3 regions of the Frankia sp. CcMO1 genome follow, and region 1 is predicted to be linked to each of the others. Evidence: riboswitches for the same ligand, from Rfam matches in the RefSeq annotation. Region 1 holds a riboswitch; each other region holds the start of a gene.
What was found. Region 1 has a riboswitch for cyclic di-AMP ahead of AC08OU_RS09000 (C40 family peptidase). Riboswitches for the same ligand answer to the same signal wherever they lie in the genome.
Positions count from the first base shown of each region.

Region 1 (4,778 bases):
TCGACCACCAGGCCGCCGATGTCGGCGTGGCCGGGCGGACCCGGCTGCGCGAGCACAATCGAACCGGTACCGTGCCGGATGGTGAGCCGCCGCCCGAGCAGCGCGGCCAGTCGCATGGAAGCCGACCCGCAGGCCTCGTCCTCGGTGACGCCGTGCCTGCTGGCGAAGGCCCGGGCCCGCACGACCCCGCCCGGCTCATCCTCCCACGCCCAGAGCTGGGTCAGGTCCTCGCCGGGTGGACGGGGCAGGTCGAGCGCGTCGACTTGGCACGGGTCCGCAAGCATCTCATGCCACCAGTAAGGCACGGCGGCCAAGGCGCTGCGGACCCAGACCCGGCCCTGCTCCTGCCAGCTGACCGCCTCGCCGCCGGCCGGGCGGAGGATCTCCGGATGGCCACCGAGCAGCCGACCCAACAGCCAGGCCGACCCTACCAGGGCGTGTCCCGCCATGGGCAGCTCCCCGGCGGGCGTGAAGGTGGCCAGCTCCGCCAGCTCCGGGTCGTCGACGAAGACCGTGGCGGGGCAGCCTAGTCGGCGCGCGACGACGGACCGCTCCCGCGCGTCGGGCAGCAACTTCGCGGCGTCCAGCACCACGGCGAGCAGACTGCCGCCGGCGCCCGTCTCGTCGGCGAACACCCGAAGCGTGCGTACCTCGATCCCGATCACTCGATCCTCCCTGTGAGGTATCCCATACGCCGGACGTGTGTCTCACCCTTCGCGTGGCACCCCGCCGGCACAGTCGCCAGGCATCCGCGTCCACGGTGAAGCCCGGATCGCCTCCGGACGGCCGGCACCGACTTGTCACCATGAAGGTTCACCAGCGGGAAGGTCGTGGGAAATGCCGACAGGTGGACATGGACATGGATCGGCGGCAGGGAAGGAGGCAATGATGCGGGACGATGCGGTGCCGGGCGAAAGAGTACGCGACGAGACGGTACGCGAGAGCCGGGGACGCGACGATGACGGCGCGCACCCGGACGGCGGCGACCACGGCAGCCAGCATCCCGTCCGGGAGGTGCTGGGGGACGCCCTGGAGCAGGCGTCGGCCAACGCCCATAAGCTCGCCGGCGCGCTGACCCGTCCGGTCTCCCTGGTCCGGGTGGGTCGCAAACGACGCCAGGTGCCCCGCCCCGGACTACCGCGGACGCCGGACGGGCGCGTCATGGCCTGCGGCGTGTACAGCCATGGCCGGCGGATCACCACGGACATCGACCAGGCCGACGCGCTGCGGTTGGCGCGGTCCGAACGCAGCGGGTTCGCCTGGCTCGGCCTGTTCGAGCCGAGCTACGAGCAGCTCACCGCGATCGCCGAGGAGTACAGGCTGGACAAGCTCGCGGTGGAGGACGCGGTCACCGGCCACCAGCGCCCCAAGCTCGAGCAATACGAGAACCACCTGTTCATGGTGCTCAAGACGACCAGTTACGTGGAGCACACCCAGATGACGAGCACCTCCGAGGTAGTCACCACCGGCGAAATCATGATCTTCCTCGGCGAGGACTTCGTCGTGACCGTGCGGCACGGCAGGCACGGGGAGATGACGAAGCTGCGCGGCCGGCTGGAGGCCAACCCGGAGATGCTCCGGCACGGCCCGACGGCCGTGCTGCACGCCATCTGCGACAGCATTGTGGATGACTACATCCGCACCGTGGAAAGCATCCAGGCCGACGTCGACCAGATCGAGGCGGGGGTCTTCCATCGGGATCAGAAGCCGTCGACGGAAAGCGCCTACCAGATGAAACGCGAGCTTCTGGAGCTCAAGCACGCGGTGCTGCCGCTCGCGGGCCCGTTGCGTACCATCACCACGGACGCCCCCACGATGGTCGACGTGGCGATGCGCCGTTACTTCCGGGACGTCGCCGACCACCTCGAGCAGGTCAGCGAGCGTATAGCTCACTTCGACGAGCTGCTTTCCTCCGTGCTCCAGGCGACGCTGACGCAGGTGACGATCGCACAGAACGAGGACATGCGACGGATCAGTGCCTGGGTGGCGATCGGCGCCGTCCCGACCGCCGTCGCCGGGATCTACGGGATGAACTTCGACCACATGCCGGAGCTTCGTCAGACGTGGGGCTACCCGGCCATCCTGGCCGTCATTACGACGATCTGCCTGTTCCTCTACCGTGCGTTCAAGCGCAACGGCTGGCTCTGACACCGACCTGCATGCTATGCGCGCAGGGACCACGACAATGACGGCAGATCCATAGTCCCTTTTTACTATCAGTTGGCTGACGCGACGTATCCGTACGATGGGTTACCCCTGGCCCGCCACGTCGGTTACCGTTACCAACCGTGTCGGAGCAACCGGGTCTCGTGCCAGCCGCTCGGTGCGGTCCCCGCCGATCCCCCCACCCGTCAGGGGACTCCATGACCTCGTCTGACCCCAAGAGTCATAAAACAGCCATCCTGCCTGATCGGGACGATCTCATCGCGGAGCTCGCCGGCCGGCTGGAGGCCCTCGACGCGCTCCTCAACCGGCTGGAGGATGCCGAGCGGCAGGCCGCCGACGCCAGCGAGCATCTCATCCGGACCCGCCGGTGGCAGGAGGACACGGTCCGGACCATCCAGGAGGAGCGGGCTCGGATGCGCCAGCGCCAGCACGCCCTCGACGAGCTCGCCGGCCACGCCCGCGCCGCGGTCGAGGCGCTGGCGCACCATCGCTCGCTGCCCCGTGAGGTCCACGAGCTCGCGGTCGAGCTCCAGGTGCTCGATGCGGCGGGATTCCTCACCCGCCGCAGCTCCCGGTCCCGCTGAGGGGGGTGCACGCCCGACCTCGCCCGTCAACTACTTTAAGTAGTCAAAAGTCGCCCACGGGCCGAGGGAGGGCTACCCGCCCGCCCGCTTCTCACCCGGACCGGCCGCCGCCACGGGCCCCCTACGCAGCGAAAAACCAGCAGGACAACCGGGGTGCGAAGGGCCTTCGGCCCGCCCGGTCAGCCCGGCCGGCCGGCCGAGCGGGCCGCCGACGTCGCGCGACGGGAACTTCAACGCACACTCGCCGTAGTTGGGAAGGACTAGTGTTTACCCACCCCGTCCAAGTGGACTAGTCTCACGCCGACGTCACGACAACACCGGGCCGAACGCCGAGTCCTGCCCCCGGCCCCGGTGTCCCCTCCGAGTCGTCATCAGGGGCAGGAGCGGGGGACCCACCTCCACCGGCCGGCACCGATCCGCGGTATCGACCTAGGGGTGAAGCTCGACGCGTGAAGGTCACGCGAGAGCCGGGCAGCCCAGCCCGAACCCGACAGCTCACTTCGCAGGCGTACGGGAAGGAATACACCGTTGTCCGCGCAAAGCGTGCAGCTCGACGAAGAAACGCGAGGCGCCGGTCGCGGCCGTCATCGCGCACCCTCCGCGCCCCCGGCCGCCCGCAGCCGGGCCCGGGCCCGCGCCTTCGCCGCCGTGACCACCGGGACCGTCGCGGTCTCCGGAGTGGCTCTCGCCGGCTGCGCCACCGACATCAACGCCGACGCAGCGAAGGACGAGCAGCCGAACACCGCTCCGATCATCCTCGCCGCGCAGATCGGCTCCCATGCCGCCCTGGGCGGCAGCATCGCGGCGGCGGCGGTCAGCACCCACGGCTCCACCTCCCTGCTCGGCTCGGCGGGCGGTGTCAACGTCCCGCCCTTGACCGGCAAGGTTCAGGTCGGTCTCCGGGTGACCAACCCCGAGGTGACCGTCAACGCGGACCAGCCGATCGACATCGGCTTTTCGCTCTACAACGAGCAGACCCACGAACCACTGGCGAACCAGCTGGTCAAGGTGCAAGTGAAGCTCCCCACCGGGTGGGCCACCTTCAAGCACCTTTACACTAACGCCCAAGGCTACACTTCCTACACGGCCCGGGTGCTCACCACCACGAACGTCACCGCGGTCTTCGACGGCACGGACGCCCTGCAGTCCGCCCGCTCGGCGAACGATGCCACCCTGCGCGTACGGCCGGCACCCATCCCCCAGCCCGTCCGCAACGCCGCCTGGTCGGATCTCCTTGCGACAGGGGACGCCGCGGGCCAGACGTCGGTTCCGGTCCCGTCGAGCTCCCTCGGGGAGAAGGCCGTCTACCTGGCCTCCCTGCAGGCCGGCAAGCCCTACGTCTACGGTGCGGAGGGCCCGAGCTCGTTCGACTGCTCCGGCCTCATCCAGTACATCTTCAAGCAACTCGGCAGGAGCGTGCCGCGGACGACCGACGCCCAGTTCGCCGCCGCCACCCGGGTGTCGCAATACAACAAGCAGCCCGGCGACCTGATCTTCTTCGGGACACCCGGGAACATCTACCACGCCGGCATCTACGCGGGTGACGGCATGATGTGGGTGGCGCCGCGCACCGGCGACGTCATGTCGCTCAAGAAGATCTATACCACCTCCTACTACGTCGGTCGGATCCTCTAGCAGCCGGTCGGAGCCGGCGCACCGCCCTCATGCCGACGCAACGGCTCATCCGGCTCCGGTGGATCGCCTTCGCGGCTGGCGGACCGCACGAGCCCTGCCGGTCCACCAGCGGCCGGCTACCGGGCCTCCCCTCCGGGCACCGACCCGAAGCCGTGAAAGCCGAGCCCGGGACTCCCACCCACCGGCGAAGCCGCGGACAGACCAGCAAGCGGGCCCTGTCACCGCCCGACAACCCGCCTACATGGTTCCTTTCCAGCTATCCGGACGGGCCCTCCTTCCGGTGGGACGGACGTCAGATCTCCCCCCCATCTGACGTCCGTCCGGCCGGAAGGCCCCCGATTCCGCCGGCCTTCCCTCGGATCCCCCCCATCCGCACGGGAAGGCCGGCGGGCC
Region 1 covers NZ_CDWTMG010000049.1:6,296-11,073, forward strand. The annotation lists gene AC08OU_RS08985 (PhzF family phenazine biosynthesis protein) at 1-665, opposite strand, end outside; gene corA (magnesium/cobalt transporter CorA) at 886-2,148, shown strand; gene AC08OU_RS08995 (hypothetical protein) at 2,364-2,750, shown strand; cyclic di-AMP (ydaO/yuaA leader) riboswitch at 3,099-3,273, shown strand; gene AC08OU_RS09000 (C40 family peptidase) at 3,279-4,385, shown strand.

Region 2 (4,778 bases), on a different contig from region 1:
CCCGCTCCTCGCGTAACGCCGCCTCCGCTGGCGACCAGCAGGTTTCGGCCACATTAGCGGACACGCACCGGGCCTTCGGTAACCGTTCACCTACCGCCCCGCCCCACGGAACCCCTTCGTCCACCGTGGCGGCCCGACAGGCAATTTTCACAATCGGCGTTCGATCGAATCCGCCGTGTGCAAAAATCACAACGCTGCAAGTTACCGCCCGATTTCCGTTGTTTTTCTCACAAAAACAGGCTTCAACGGACGAAGCGTAGTATCAGGCCGATCACTCGCGTCGATCTCGTAGCAGGGCCGTCACACCTTTGTTGACATGTCACACATCTGGCCTGATACGGGACTCTCCGCTCATCGTCGCCCATCGGCAAACAGGGTGATCGGCCAAGCACAAATGCCTCCGCACGTCGTACCGCCAGGTTGATGAGCGGGCGCGCACGCGCGATACCAGGCCGTCGGTTCCTGCTCAAGCAGGCGCGCCGAGTGTGCTCTTTTTCACGCACCCTATTCAATGCTTGGCGACTCGCCGGGCGGCGTGGTTATGGTTTTCGCCGTGCCCGGCAACAACGCCGGGCATTCGTCGGGCGGCACGCCGAATCCTGCCCCCGGCCGACGATTTCTCGAACCGGGCGGCAGGAACGGGGGACCCATCTCCGAGTATCGAAAGGATTCGATGCTCTCGGGGTGAAGCCATGTGCGACGACCACACGGAAAGGTGTTTCCGGTGCGGCTTCCGTCTCCAGGGAATCCCTGGCACGGCCGGGCAGTTCCCAGCCCGAATCCGACAGCTCACCTCGCAGGCGTGGGGAAGGACCACAAGACATGTCCGACGCACGTATCAGTGGCCGACAATGCCGCGCCGGTACCCGCAGCCGGGCCCGGGCCCTCGTGGTCGCACCCGTACTCGCGGCAGCGGTGGGCGGCACCTTCGCGCTCAGCCAGCCGGCCGGTGCGGCCACCACCTGGACGGGCCTGCGGCAGTGCGAGTCCGGCGGTGACTACACGATCAACACCGGCAACGCGTACTACGGCGCCTACCAGTTCTCCGCCAGCACCTGGCACGGCCTCGGCTACAGCGGTCTGCCGCACCAGGCTCCCCCGGCTGTCCAGGACGAGGCCGCACTCAAGCTCGCCCGGCGGTCCGGCTTCGGCCAGTGGCCGACCTGTGGCCGCGGGATGGGCGCCGACCAGCTCGCGGGCGGCTCGTCGAGCTCCTCGGGCCAGGCGTCGCGCACGGCGGAACGCAGTGAGCTGACGGTCAGCCCCATCTCCGTGAGCACCCCCGTATTCACCCGTAACCTGACGACCGCACTGGCCAGGCAGGTACGCGACGACGTGCGGGCCTGGCAGGCCCGCGTCAACCATCTGGGGTATCCGATCACGATCGACGGCCGTTACGGACCACGCTCCGCCGCAGTCGCCCGCGCCCTGCAGGCCGCCAAGGGACTCACCGTCGACGGCATCGTCGGCCCGGCGACCTGGCGGGCCACCTTCAGCTGATCCTCTCTATCAGCTCTATCAGCTGATCCATTCACTCCGTCAGCTCCGTCAGCTGATCTCTTCACTCCGCTCCCGCGACGGGGGACGACCGCCGCGGCAACCGGACATCCCACCCCGGCGACACCGGTCAGGGGATCTCACCTCGACGACGGGCCGGCCCGACCGGCCTCCGGACGATCTCCGGTTGACGGCCCGTACGGGCTGGCCCGTGCAACCCACCACCAACATCACCCGGACCACACCCTGACCGGCCTCCGGCAGGGCCGATCTTCGGCAGAGCCGATCTTCGGCAAAGCCGGCGAGGAACAGCAGGACCAGCGAGCCACCTGCGGAACCTGTACGGAAGTGGCACGATTCGCGCGATCCTCACTGGTTACTCCGGACCACCCCGGTTTGCGCTCCATGAGCGGTTCTCGCTAGAGTGCCGCTCACTCGCCTCGTCGGCGAGGCCGCCCGGACGGACGCCGAGTCCTGCCCCCGTGCGAGCGGCCGGAACGAACATCAACCGCAGCGGGCAGGAGTGGGGGACCCACATTTCGGGCGCCGCAAGCAGCGTCCTTGGGGTAAAGCCGGTGCATCCCGGTCCATGGTGGAGAGCGGTTCCTACTCGCCACCCGGGGTCGGATCCTCCGGCCGGGCCATCCCAGCCCGCACCCGACAGCTCACCCCGCAGGCGACGGGATTGGACGAACATGCCCTCTGGGCGTCGTGGCGGCAGACATCGAGCACCGCAGGCCCCATCGCCCGCCGGTCGCATCCTGCGCACCACCGGCGCGGTCACGGCCATCGTCGGCAGCGGCCTCGCGGTCACCGCGGCTCCGGCGGGCGCGGCCACCGCCGATGACTTCACCAAGCTCCGCCAGTGCGAGTCCGGCGGCAACTACGCGATCAACACCGGCAACGGCTTCTCCGGTGCCTACCAGTTCGACGACCGGACCTGGCACGGGCTCGGGTACTCCGGCCGGCCGTACCAGGCGTCGCCCGCCACGCAGGACGAGGCGGCCGCGAAGCTCTACAACCAGCGGGGCTGGCAGCCATGGCCGTCCTGCTCGGTCAAGATGGGCCTGACCAACAACGGCCCGGCCAGTGTCCCGGGCGGCTCTGGCGACGTCATCCAGCAGGCCATCACCCCGGTGGAACCCCCCATGACGCTGGACCGGGCTCGCCGGGAGATGGGGGACGGCTCGTTCAGGGGCACGGTCCTCGACGCGTCCCTCAGCGACGACGTCCGCCCGGAGGCCTTCGTCTGGCAGGACAGAATGCGCCAGAAGGGCTTCGTACTCACCGTCGACGGCAAGTTCGGACCGCAGTCGCAGGGCATCGCCGCGCTGTACTCGTACCTCACCCGGGTGAACGACGGTCAACCCGGGGTCGTCGGCCAGAATCTGTGGAACGTCAGCGTCAGGGCCTGACCGACCTGGTCACCGTGCGCGCAGGGCGGGCGCGTCCGGGGTGACCTCCATGACGTGTGCGGCCAGTCGTCGGGCAGGATGCACTCATGACGACGCCGTCCGCCTCGGGAAAGCCCAACCTGCTCTCCGGTCCGCCGCCGACGCTCCTGCCCTCCGACGCGGCCGCGACCGAGGCGCTGGCCGCCGGTGATCCGCCGGATGCCGTCGCCGCCCGGCTGCCCGCGTTCAGCGCGCCCTGGGCCGCGCTCGCCGAGCTCGCGCTCACCGGCGGACGACCCGTCGAGGCCTATCCCTACGCCCGCACGGGCTATCACCGCGGCCTCGACGCCCTGCGCCGCTCGGGCTGGAAGGGCAACGGGCCGATCCCCTGGTCACACGAACCCAACCGCGGGTTCCTGCGTTCACTCGCCGCTCTCGTCCGGGCGGCCGCGGCCATCGGGGAGGCCGAGGAGGCCACCCGCTGCCGGGCGTTCCTGACCGACAGCGATCCCGTCACCGCCAGTGAGCTCGGCTTCACCTGACAGTGAGTTCATCAGGCCGCGTCGGTGGTGGAGGCCAGCGAGGACGCCGCAGCCGGCCCCACGGCCCCGCCATCCCTAGTAACCTCGCCGGGTGCCTGCTCTTGTCCTCATCGGTGCCCAGTGGGGCGACGAGGGAAAAGGAAAGGCGACCGACCTCTTGGGCGGCGCCGTCGATTACGTCGTCCGATACCAGGGTGGCAACAACGCCGGCCACACCGTGGTCATCGGGGCGGAGAGCTACGCGCTCCACCTGATTCCCAGTGGCATGCTGCGAGCCGACTGCGTTCCCGTGATCGGCAACGGGGTCGTCATCGACCCGGGCGTGCTGCTGGCCGAGATGGACGGGCTCACCGCCCGCGGCATCGACGTCTCCCGGCTCCTGATCAGCGCGAACGCCCACCTGATCATGCCCCATCACCGGGCGCTGGACCGGGTCATCGAGCGATACCTGGGCAAGGCGCGGATCGGTACCACCGGTCGCGGCATCGGTCCCACCTACGGCGACAAGGTTGCCCGTACGGGCATCAGAGTGCAGGATCTCCTCGACCCGGGCATCTTCCACAAGAAGCTCGAACTGGTGCTGCGGGAGAAGAACCAGGTCCTGGCCAAGGTCTACAACCGGCGCCGGATCGAGCTAGACGAGGTGGCCGAGGAGTACGCCGACTACGCGAAACGCCTCCAACCCCACATCGCCGACACCGGCCTGATTCTCGACCGGGCGCTGCGCGCGGGCAAGGTCGTGCTGCTCGAAGGCTCCCAGGGCACTCTCCTCGACGTCGATCACGGCACCTACCCGTTCGTCACGTCATCGAACCCGACCGCCGGCTACGCGGCCACCGGCGCCGGCATCGGCCCGACGAGGATCAGTCGGGTGATCGGCATCATCAAGGCCTACACGACCCGGGTCGGCGCCGGCCCCTTCCCCACCGAACTGGACGACAAGGTCGGAGAGGAGCTGCGCCGCATTGGCGGGGAGTTCGGCGTGACGACCGGCCGGGCACGGCGCACCGGCTGGTTTGACGCCGTAATCGCCCGCTACGCGGTGCGGGTCAACGGCCTGACCGACCTTTTCCTCACCAAGCTGGACGTCCTGTCGGGCTTCGACCGGGTGCCCATCTGCGTCGGCTACGACATCGGCGGCGAACGGGTCGACGAGATGCCCATGACCCAGACCGAGTTCCACCACGCCAAGCCGATCTACACCGACCTGCCCGGCTGGCACGAGGACATCTCCGGCGTCCGGTCGTTCGCCGACCTGCCCGGCACCGCGAAGGACTACATCAGGGCGTTGGAGGAGTTCTCCGGCGCCCCGGTGTCGGCGGTCGGCGTCGGTCCCGGGCGGGAC
Region 2 covers NZ_CDWTMG010000278.1:627-5,404, reverse strand. The annotation lists cyclic di-AMP (ydaO/yuaA leader) riboswitch at 581-816, shown strand; gene AC08OU_RS21860 (transglycosylase family protein) at 823-1,500, shown strand; cyclic di-AMP (ydaO/yuaA leader) riboswitch at 1,994-2,190, shown strand; gene AC08OU_RS21855 (transglycosylase family protein) at 2,193-2,912, shown strand; gene AC08OU_RS21850 (DUF3151 domain-containing protein) at 2,999-3,433, shown strand; gene AC08OU_RS21845 (adenylosuccinate synthase) at 3,525-4,778, shown strand, end outside.
Region 2: linked by a shared signal. The riboswitch ahead of AC08OU_RS21855 (transglycosylase family protein) and the one ahead of AC08OU_RS09000 (C40 family peptidase) in region 1 are both predicted to bind cyclic di-AMP.

Region 3 (4,778 bases), on a different contig from region 1:
CCACGGCCGCCCGGAGGCGTACCGCAGCATGTGACGGACCCCCGGCGGACGCACGACGGGATCACGGTCGGCCAGCACCAGAAACCAGCAGGACGGAATCGGGACCACCGCCACCCCGGCCGCCGTCACGCAAAACGCCGCCAGAAATAGTCACGCCCCCAGCCCCAGCGGCCGTTCGTCACTGCGGCGAAGCTGCCGGCATCCTCCAGTCGCGGGGGGAGGTAGGTAGCCTTCATCGTCTTCTCCTCAGCGGTTTCCGCGCGCCCGCGCTGTGACGCGCACCCTTGCGACGCGCACCCTTGCGACGCGCGCCGGTGGCGATACACGACGGCGCCGCGCCCGTGGCGCGGGCGCCGGCCAGCTGGTCCGGCCCGTCTGGTTGAAATTCCCCCGCCGGGTTCACTGGCGGTTCAGCTGACCTCCGGTGGTGAATTTGGGGGACCTGAGCACGGTCTGCGGTCCCTGGACCGTGCTCAGGTCCCCATAACTCGGCCGCCGCACGACTCGGCCGGAACGGCCGTGGTATCAGGTGATCCACGAGTCCGGATTCAGTACATGCTGATGGGCACGCCGCAGTTCGACACCGGGCTCGATCCCGAGTTCGGTCACCAGCCGCCGGTAGACCGTCTGGTACTCGGCCAGTGCCTCGGCCCGCCGGCCGGTGTGTTCCAACGCGAGGATCAGTTGGGCCCAGGGACGTTCCCGGGTCGGATGTTCGACCGTGAGCGCCCGCAGGGTCGGCAGCACCCGATCGTACTCGCTGAGGGCCAGGCGGGCGTCGATCAGGTCCTCGCACACCGCCCAGCGAGCCTCCTCCAGCCGGAGGACCTCCGCGCCTGCGATCTCCGCCGGGAGCTCGTCGAACGCGTCCCCCCGCCACAGCGCGAGGGCACCTTCGAAAAACCCGGCGGCGCGTTCCGGTGAGCCGGCACGCACGGCGGCGCGGCCCTGCTCAGCGGCCGATTCGAACCGCTTAGCGTCGATCTCACCGGGCGCAACGACCAGGCGGTACTCCCCCGGCCGGCTCTCGATGCGCCCGGGGCCGTTCCCCCCGGCTCCGGGCGTGCCCAGGGGCGGCCGGAGGGTGTGCCGCAGCTCCGAGAGATAAGTCTTGATGTTGCCCCCAGCGGAGCGCGGCGGGGCATCCTGCCAGAGCGCGAGCCGCATCCCGTCCACACTCACCCACTGGCCGGCGTGCAGCAGCAGGGTCAGCAGCAGGATGCGCTTCTTGCGCTGGTCGATGCGGACCTGCTCACCCGAGGATCGCCGCACCTCCAGCGGTCCCAGGACCGCGAACAGGAGGCCGGCCCCGGTCGCGGAAGATGCGTTCGGACTCGCCTCAGATAGGTAGTCGTCGAGCATCGTGGCTCTCATCGATCGGGCCCCCGTTTCGGTTTTCCCGTGCGGGCCGGCTGGTCCCGCCCGGGCCGGTGCCGTCTCCCGGCCCGGTGCTGGCCCGGTGGCTGAATACCCCCAGCTCACCCCGGGTAGTCATCCGGTGCATGCGGATATCGAGCAGCGATCTCGGGCGGGTCGGGAACACCGCCCGAGAGCGCCGGCGCCCGGTCGGCGGGCCTCGATCAGGGTCAGATCCCGAGCTTCGCCCGCGTCTGCGGCCCGACGATCCCGTCGACCACCAGACCGTGCTTCAGCTGGAAGTCCTTGACCATGTGGTTGGTCTGGTACCCGAACTTCCCATCCACGCTGATCGGGTAGCCAAGGCTGGCTAGCCTCTTCTGGATCTGGTGGACGTCGAGGCGGAACCCGAGGCCGATGGCCAGCGACGGGTAGCGGGCCGCAGGCGCCACCACGGCCGCACGCGCCGGGGCAGCCAGCGAGGAGTAGGAGACGTTCGTGAACCGCGCGCCGCGCGAGACGGCCGCCGCCGCTGCCTGTCCCCGGGCCAGGTAGCGGTAGTGCATGCCCTTGGTGTAGGCGCTCCAGGCGGTGATGCCCTGGCCTTCACAGACCTTCTTCGCCGCCCAGACGTTGACGGTTGGGTCGTAGAGGTTGCGGTTACCCACCCAGCCGGCGTGGGCCCGCATGTTGATCTGCCACAGGCCGCGCGAGTCCTCGCCGGAGGTGGCGTGGGCGTAGGGGTTGCCGCCGGACTCCGCAAGAGCCACCGCGACCCAGGTGGCCAGCGGGACGCCGCGGCAGCCGGGCAGTCCCGCGTTCGCGGCCGCGCTGGCGATCGTCACATCGGGGACCGTGGTGGCGGCCCTGGCCGGGCTCGCGGTGGCGAGCATGCCGGCGCCGGCGCCGATCACACCGACGGCGGCGACAACGGCGCCCCGGGTCCGGGTGGAATTTTTCCGATGCTTTCCCTTGGCCATTTCTTTGACATCTCATTTCGGTGTCGTCGAGCACAGACTGGTGATCGAGGGGAGGGATGCCGCTCAAAGGAGGGCGAGCGGAGACGACCGCGCTGGAGAAGAGCAGCACCCAGTGCCGGTCCCCCGGTGCGCCGAGGGTCCGTCCGGGGACGACCGATCGACGCACCCTGAGGATTCCGGGGTCGATGGGCTGAGCAGCCCGGCAGGCGGCCGCGGTCATTCCGTTCCGGGCCTGGCGGGCCCGGTGGACGGCAGGGGTCAGCCGACCACGGATGACGAGGTCAGGTGGCTTTCAGCCGAGCTGGTGGTATCGCGCGTCAGCGCGATCGGCCGGTACGGGCACCGACCGGATGGCACGTTCTCGCGAAGACGTCAGGGCGAGAACGGCGCCCAATATGGCGGGGACGCACCGCGGGTCGCGCCGAACGGCGTCACGGTCCAAAAGACCGGAGCCGAGCGTTCCTGAAACACAGGCAACGTCGAGTCCTTCCCGTACGCCTGCGAGGTTAGCTGTCGGGTTCGGGCCGGGAAGCCCGGCCGTTTCCGCGGCGTGCGCGTAACGGCTTAACCCCAAGGGCGGCCCGCAACGAGCCACCCGAAGGAACGTGGTTCCCCCGCTTCTGCCCAAGGTCTCTCGGAGGGAGCTCCGGACCGTGGGCAGAACTCGGCGTCGGCCCGGAGCTGTTGATACCTCGCAACCGTAGCGAACTACAGACCGTAGTGACAAGTACGAGTTGCGCCGAATCTGGGCGCATGTTGGTCACGATACGTGCATAACGCTGCGGTACCGCAACTCTCGGACATCAATAGCAGCTACCGGTAGCGACACAGATCACCCGTCACGACCGGATCTTGGCGATATGACCGGTCTGTCGCGACGGGGACCGGTGGCCACGGGGACCGGTAGTCACGGGGACCGGTAGTCACCGGGACCGCCCGGCCGCCCGGCAATCCCTGCGCCCCCGCGCACCCCGGCAACCCCCGGCGGGCGGGAAACTTGGACCGGGGGTCGGGTGGCGTGTGGGCGGGTACGCAAACGCGAACGGCGCCGGCTTCGAGCCGCAGACTCGAAGCCGGCGCCGTTGGAAAACAGACGACGCGGTACGGGACGGACGATGGACCCGCGTGATTCGCGCCGGCACCCGCCAAGGAAACGCCTGCTGAGCGATTGGGACTCCCGCGGAGGCACACCCCGATCAGAGCGGCACGCGGGCGCGCCCGGCACCGGGCGAGATCAGTCGAGCGGCCGGTCCCGCTGCCGTTGCCGTGGGGCCAGCCGCGGGGCACGGAGGTTCTCGAGGAACAGCAGGATGTGCGCGCCGACCGCACGCCGACCGGGGCCGGCGAGCACGCCACGCCCCCCGGGTAGCGACGCCAGCCGGGCCCGGCGCGCGGTCCGCGTCATCATGCGCACCAGCGCAAGCGGGCTGACCTCGTCTCGCTCGGCGTGGAGCAGTAGGACCGGCAGGTCGGGCAGCGACCGTGGGATCGGCTGTCCCGGACCCTCGCCCGCGATCTTTCGGTACACCAGCGGCAGGTCGAGCAACACGAGGGCATCCGGCCGGACGGCTGGCGAACCGGCGCCGACCAACGCCCGCAGGGCCCCGCTGTCCGAACCCAGCAGGATGAACGGACCCTCGGGGGCACGCGCCTCACCAAGGGCGAGGACGGTGTCTCTCCCGTGGTCGAGAAACGTCACCTGATATCCGTCGAGCGCGAGCCGGAAAGCCAGGCCCTCGAAATGTTCGGCGGATTCTCCCCGACCGGGGAGAAGGACGACACTGGCTCTTCTCGAGTGGGTTGGATCACCGCTGGGCCAGTAACGGGTTCCCGACCCCCCCACATATCCATGGGAGTCGAAATGAAATAACTTGCGCGTTTCGAACCCTCCACAGGCTTGTGACCTGCGATGATGCTCTCGATCACGTATTTGTTACTTCATTACGTCCCCATGGGGGCGCGGATAAACGTATGCTGACGAAACCAGGGACGACACAGCATGCTCCGATCGGAAACCGTCCAGAGATGTACCCGGTACTGACCGGACATCGATACCGAGGCAGCTGGCGTCCACGCAGGCAATGACGATCTGGAGACAGACATATCGAGCGGCCATGAATAAGGAGAACGCCAGAGAGAACACCGAGCGAGGGAAAGCCGAGGAGGCTAGTAAAGCACGTGAAGTGGCCGGGCCGGACAACCGGACGAGGCCACTCGCAGGAAATCGATGTGGCCACGGATGACCAGGGGGGTCATCCGATCCACCCAGGAGGACATGACCATATTCTGCCTATCCGACGGCTACCTGTCAACATGGTCAATATTGTTACTCAGGTGTTTCACCCCATGTCCGCCCGAGGATACGTAACCGTAGCCACCAGTCGTGACCGAGGCCACGTGGCACGTGGCACGTGGCGCCGCACAGCTGCACGGCCCCGGACG
Region 3 covers NZ_CDWTMG010000067.1:994-5,771, reverse strand. The annotation lists gene AC08OU_RS10850 (asparagine synthase-related protein) at 1-129, opposite strand, end outside; gene AC08OU_RS10845 (lasso RiPP family leader peptide-containing protein) at 126-236, opposite strand; gene AC08OU_RS10840 (AfsR/SARP family transcriptional regulator) at 526-1,362, opposite strand; gene AC08OU_RS10835 (peptidoglycan-binding protein) at 1,587-2,336, opposite strand; cyclic di-AMP (ydaO/yuaA leader) riboswitch at 2,818-2,971, opposite strand; gene AC08OU_RS10830 (alpha/beta fold hydrolase) at 3,571-4,035, opposite strand.
Region 3: linked by a shared signal. The riboswitch ahead of AC08OU_RS10835 (peptidoglycan-binding protein) and the one ahead of AC08OU_RS09000 (C40 family peptidase) in region 1 are both predicted to bind cyclic di-AMP.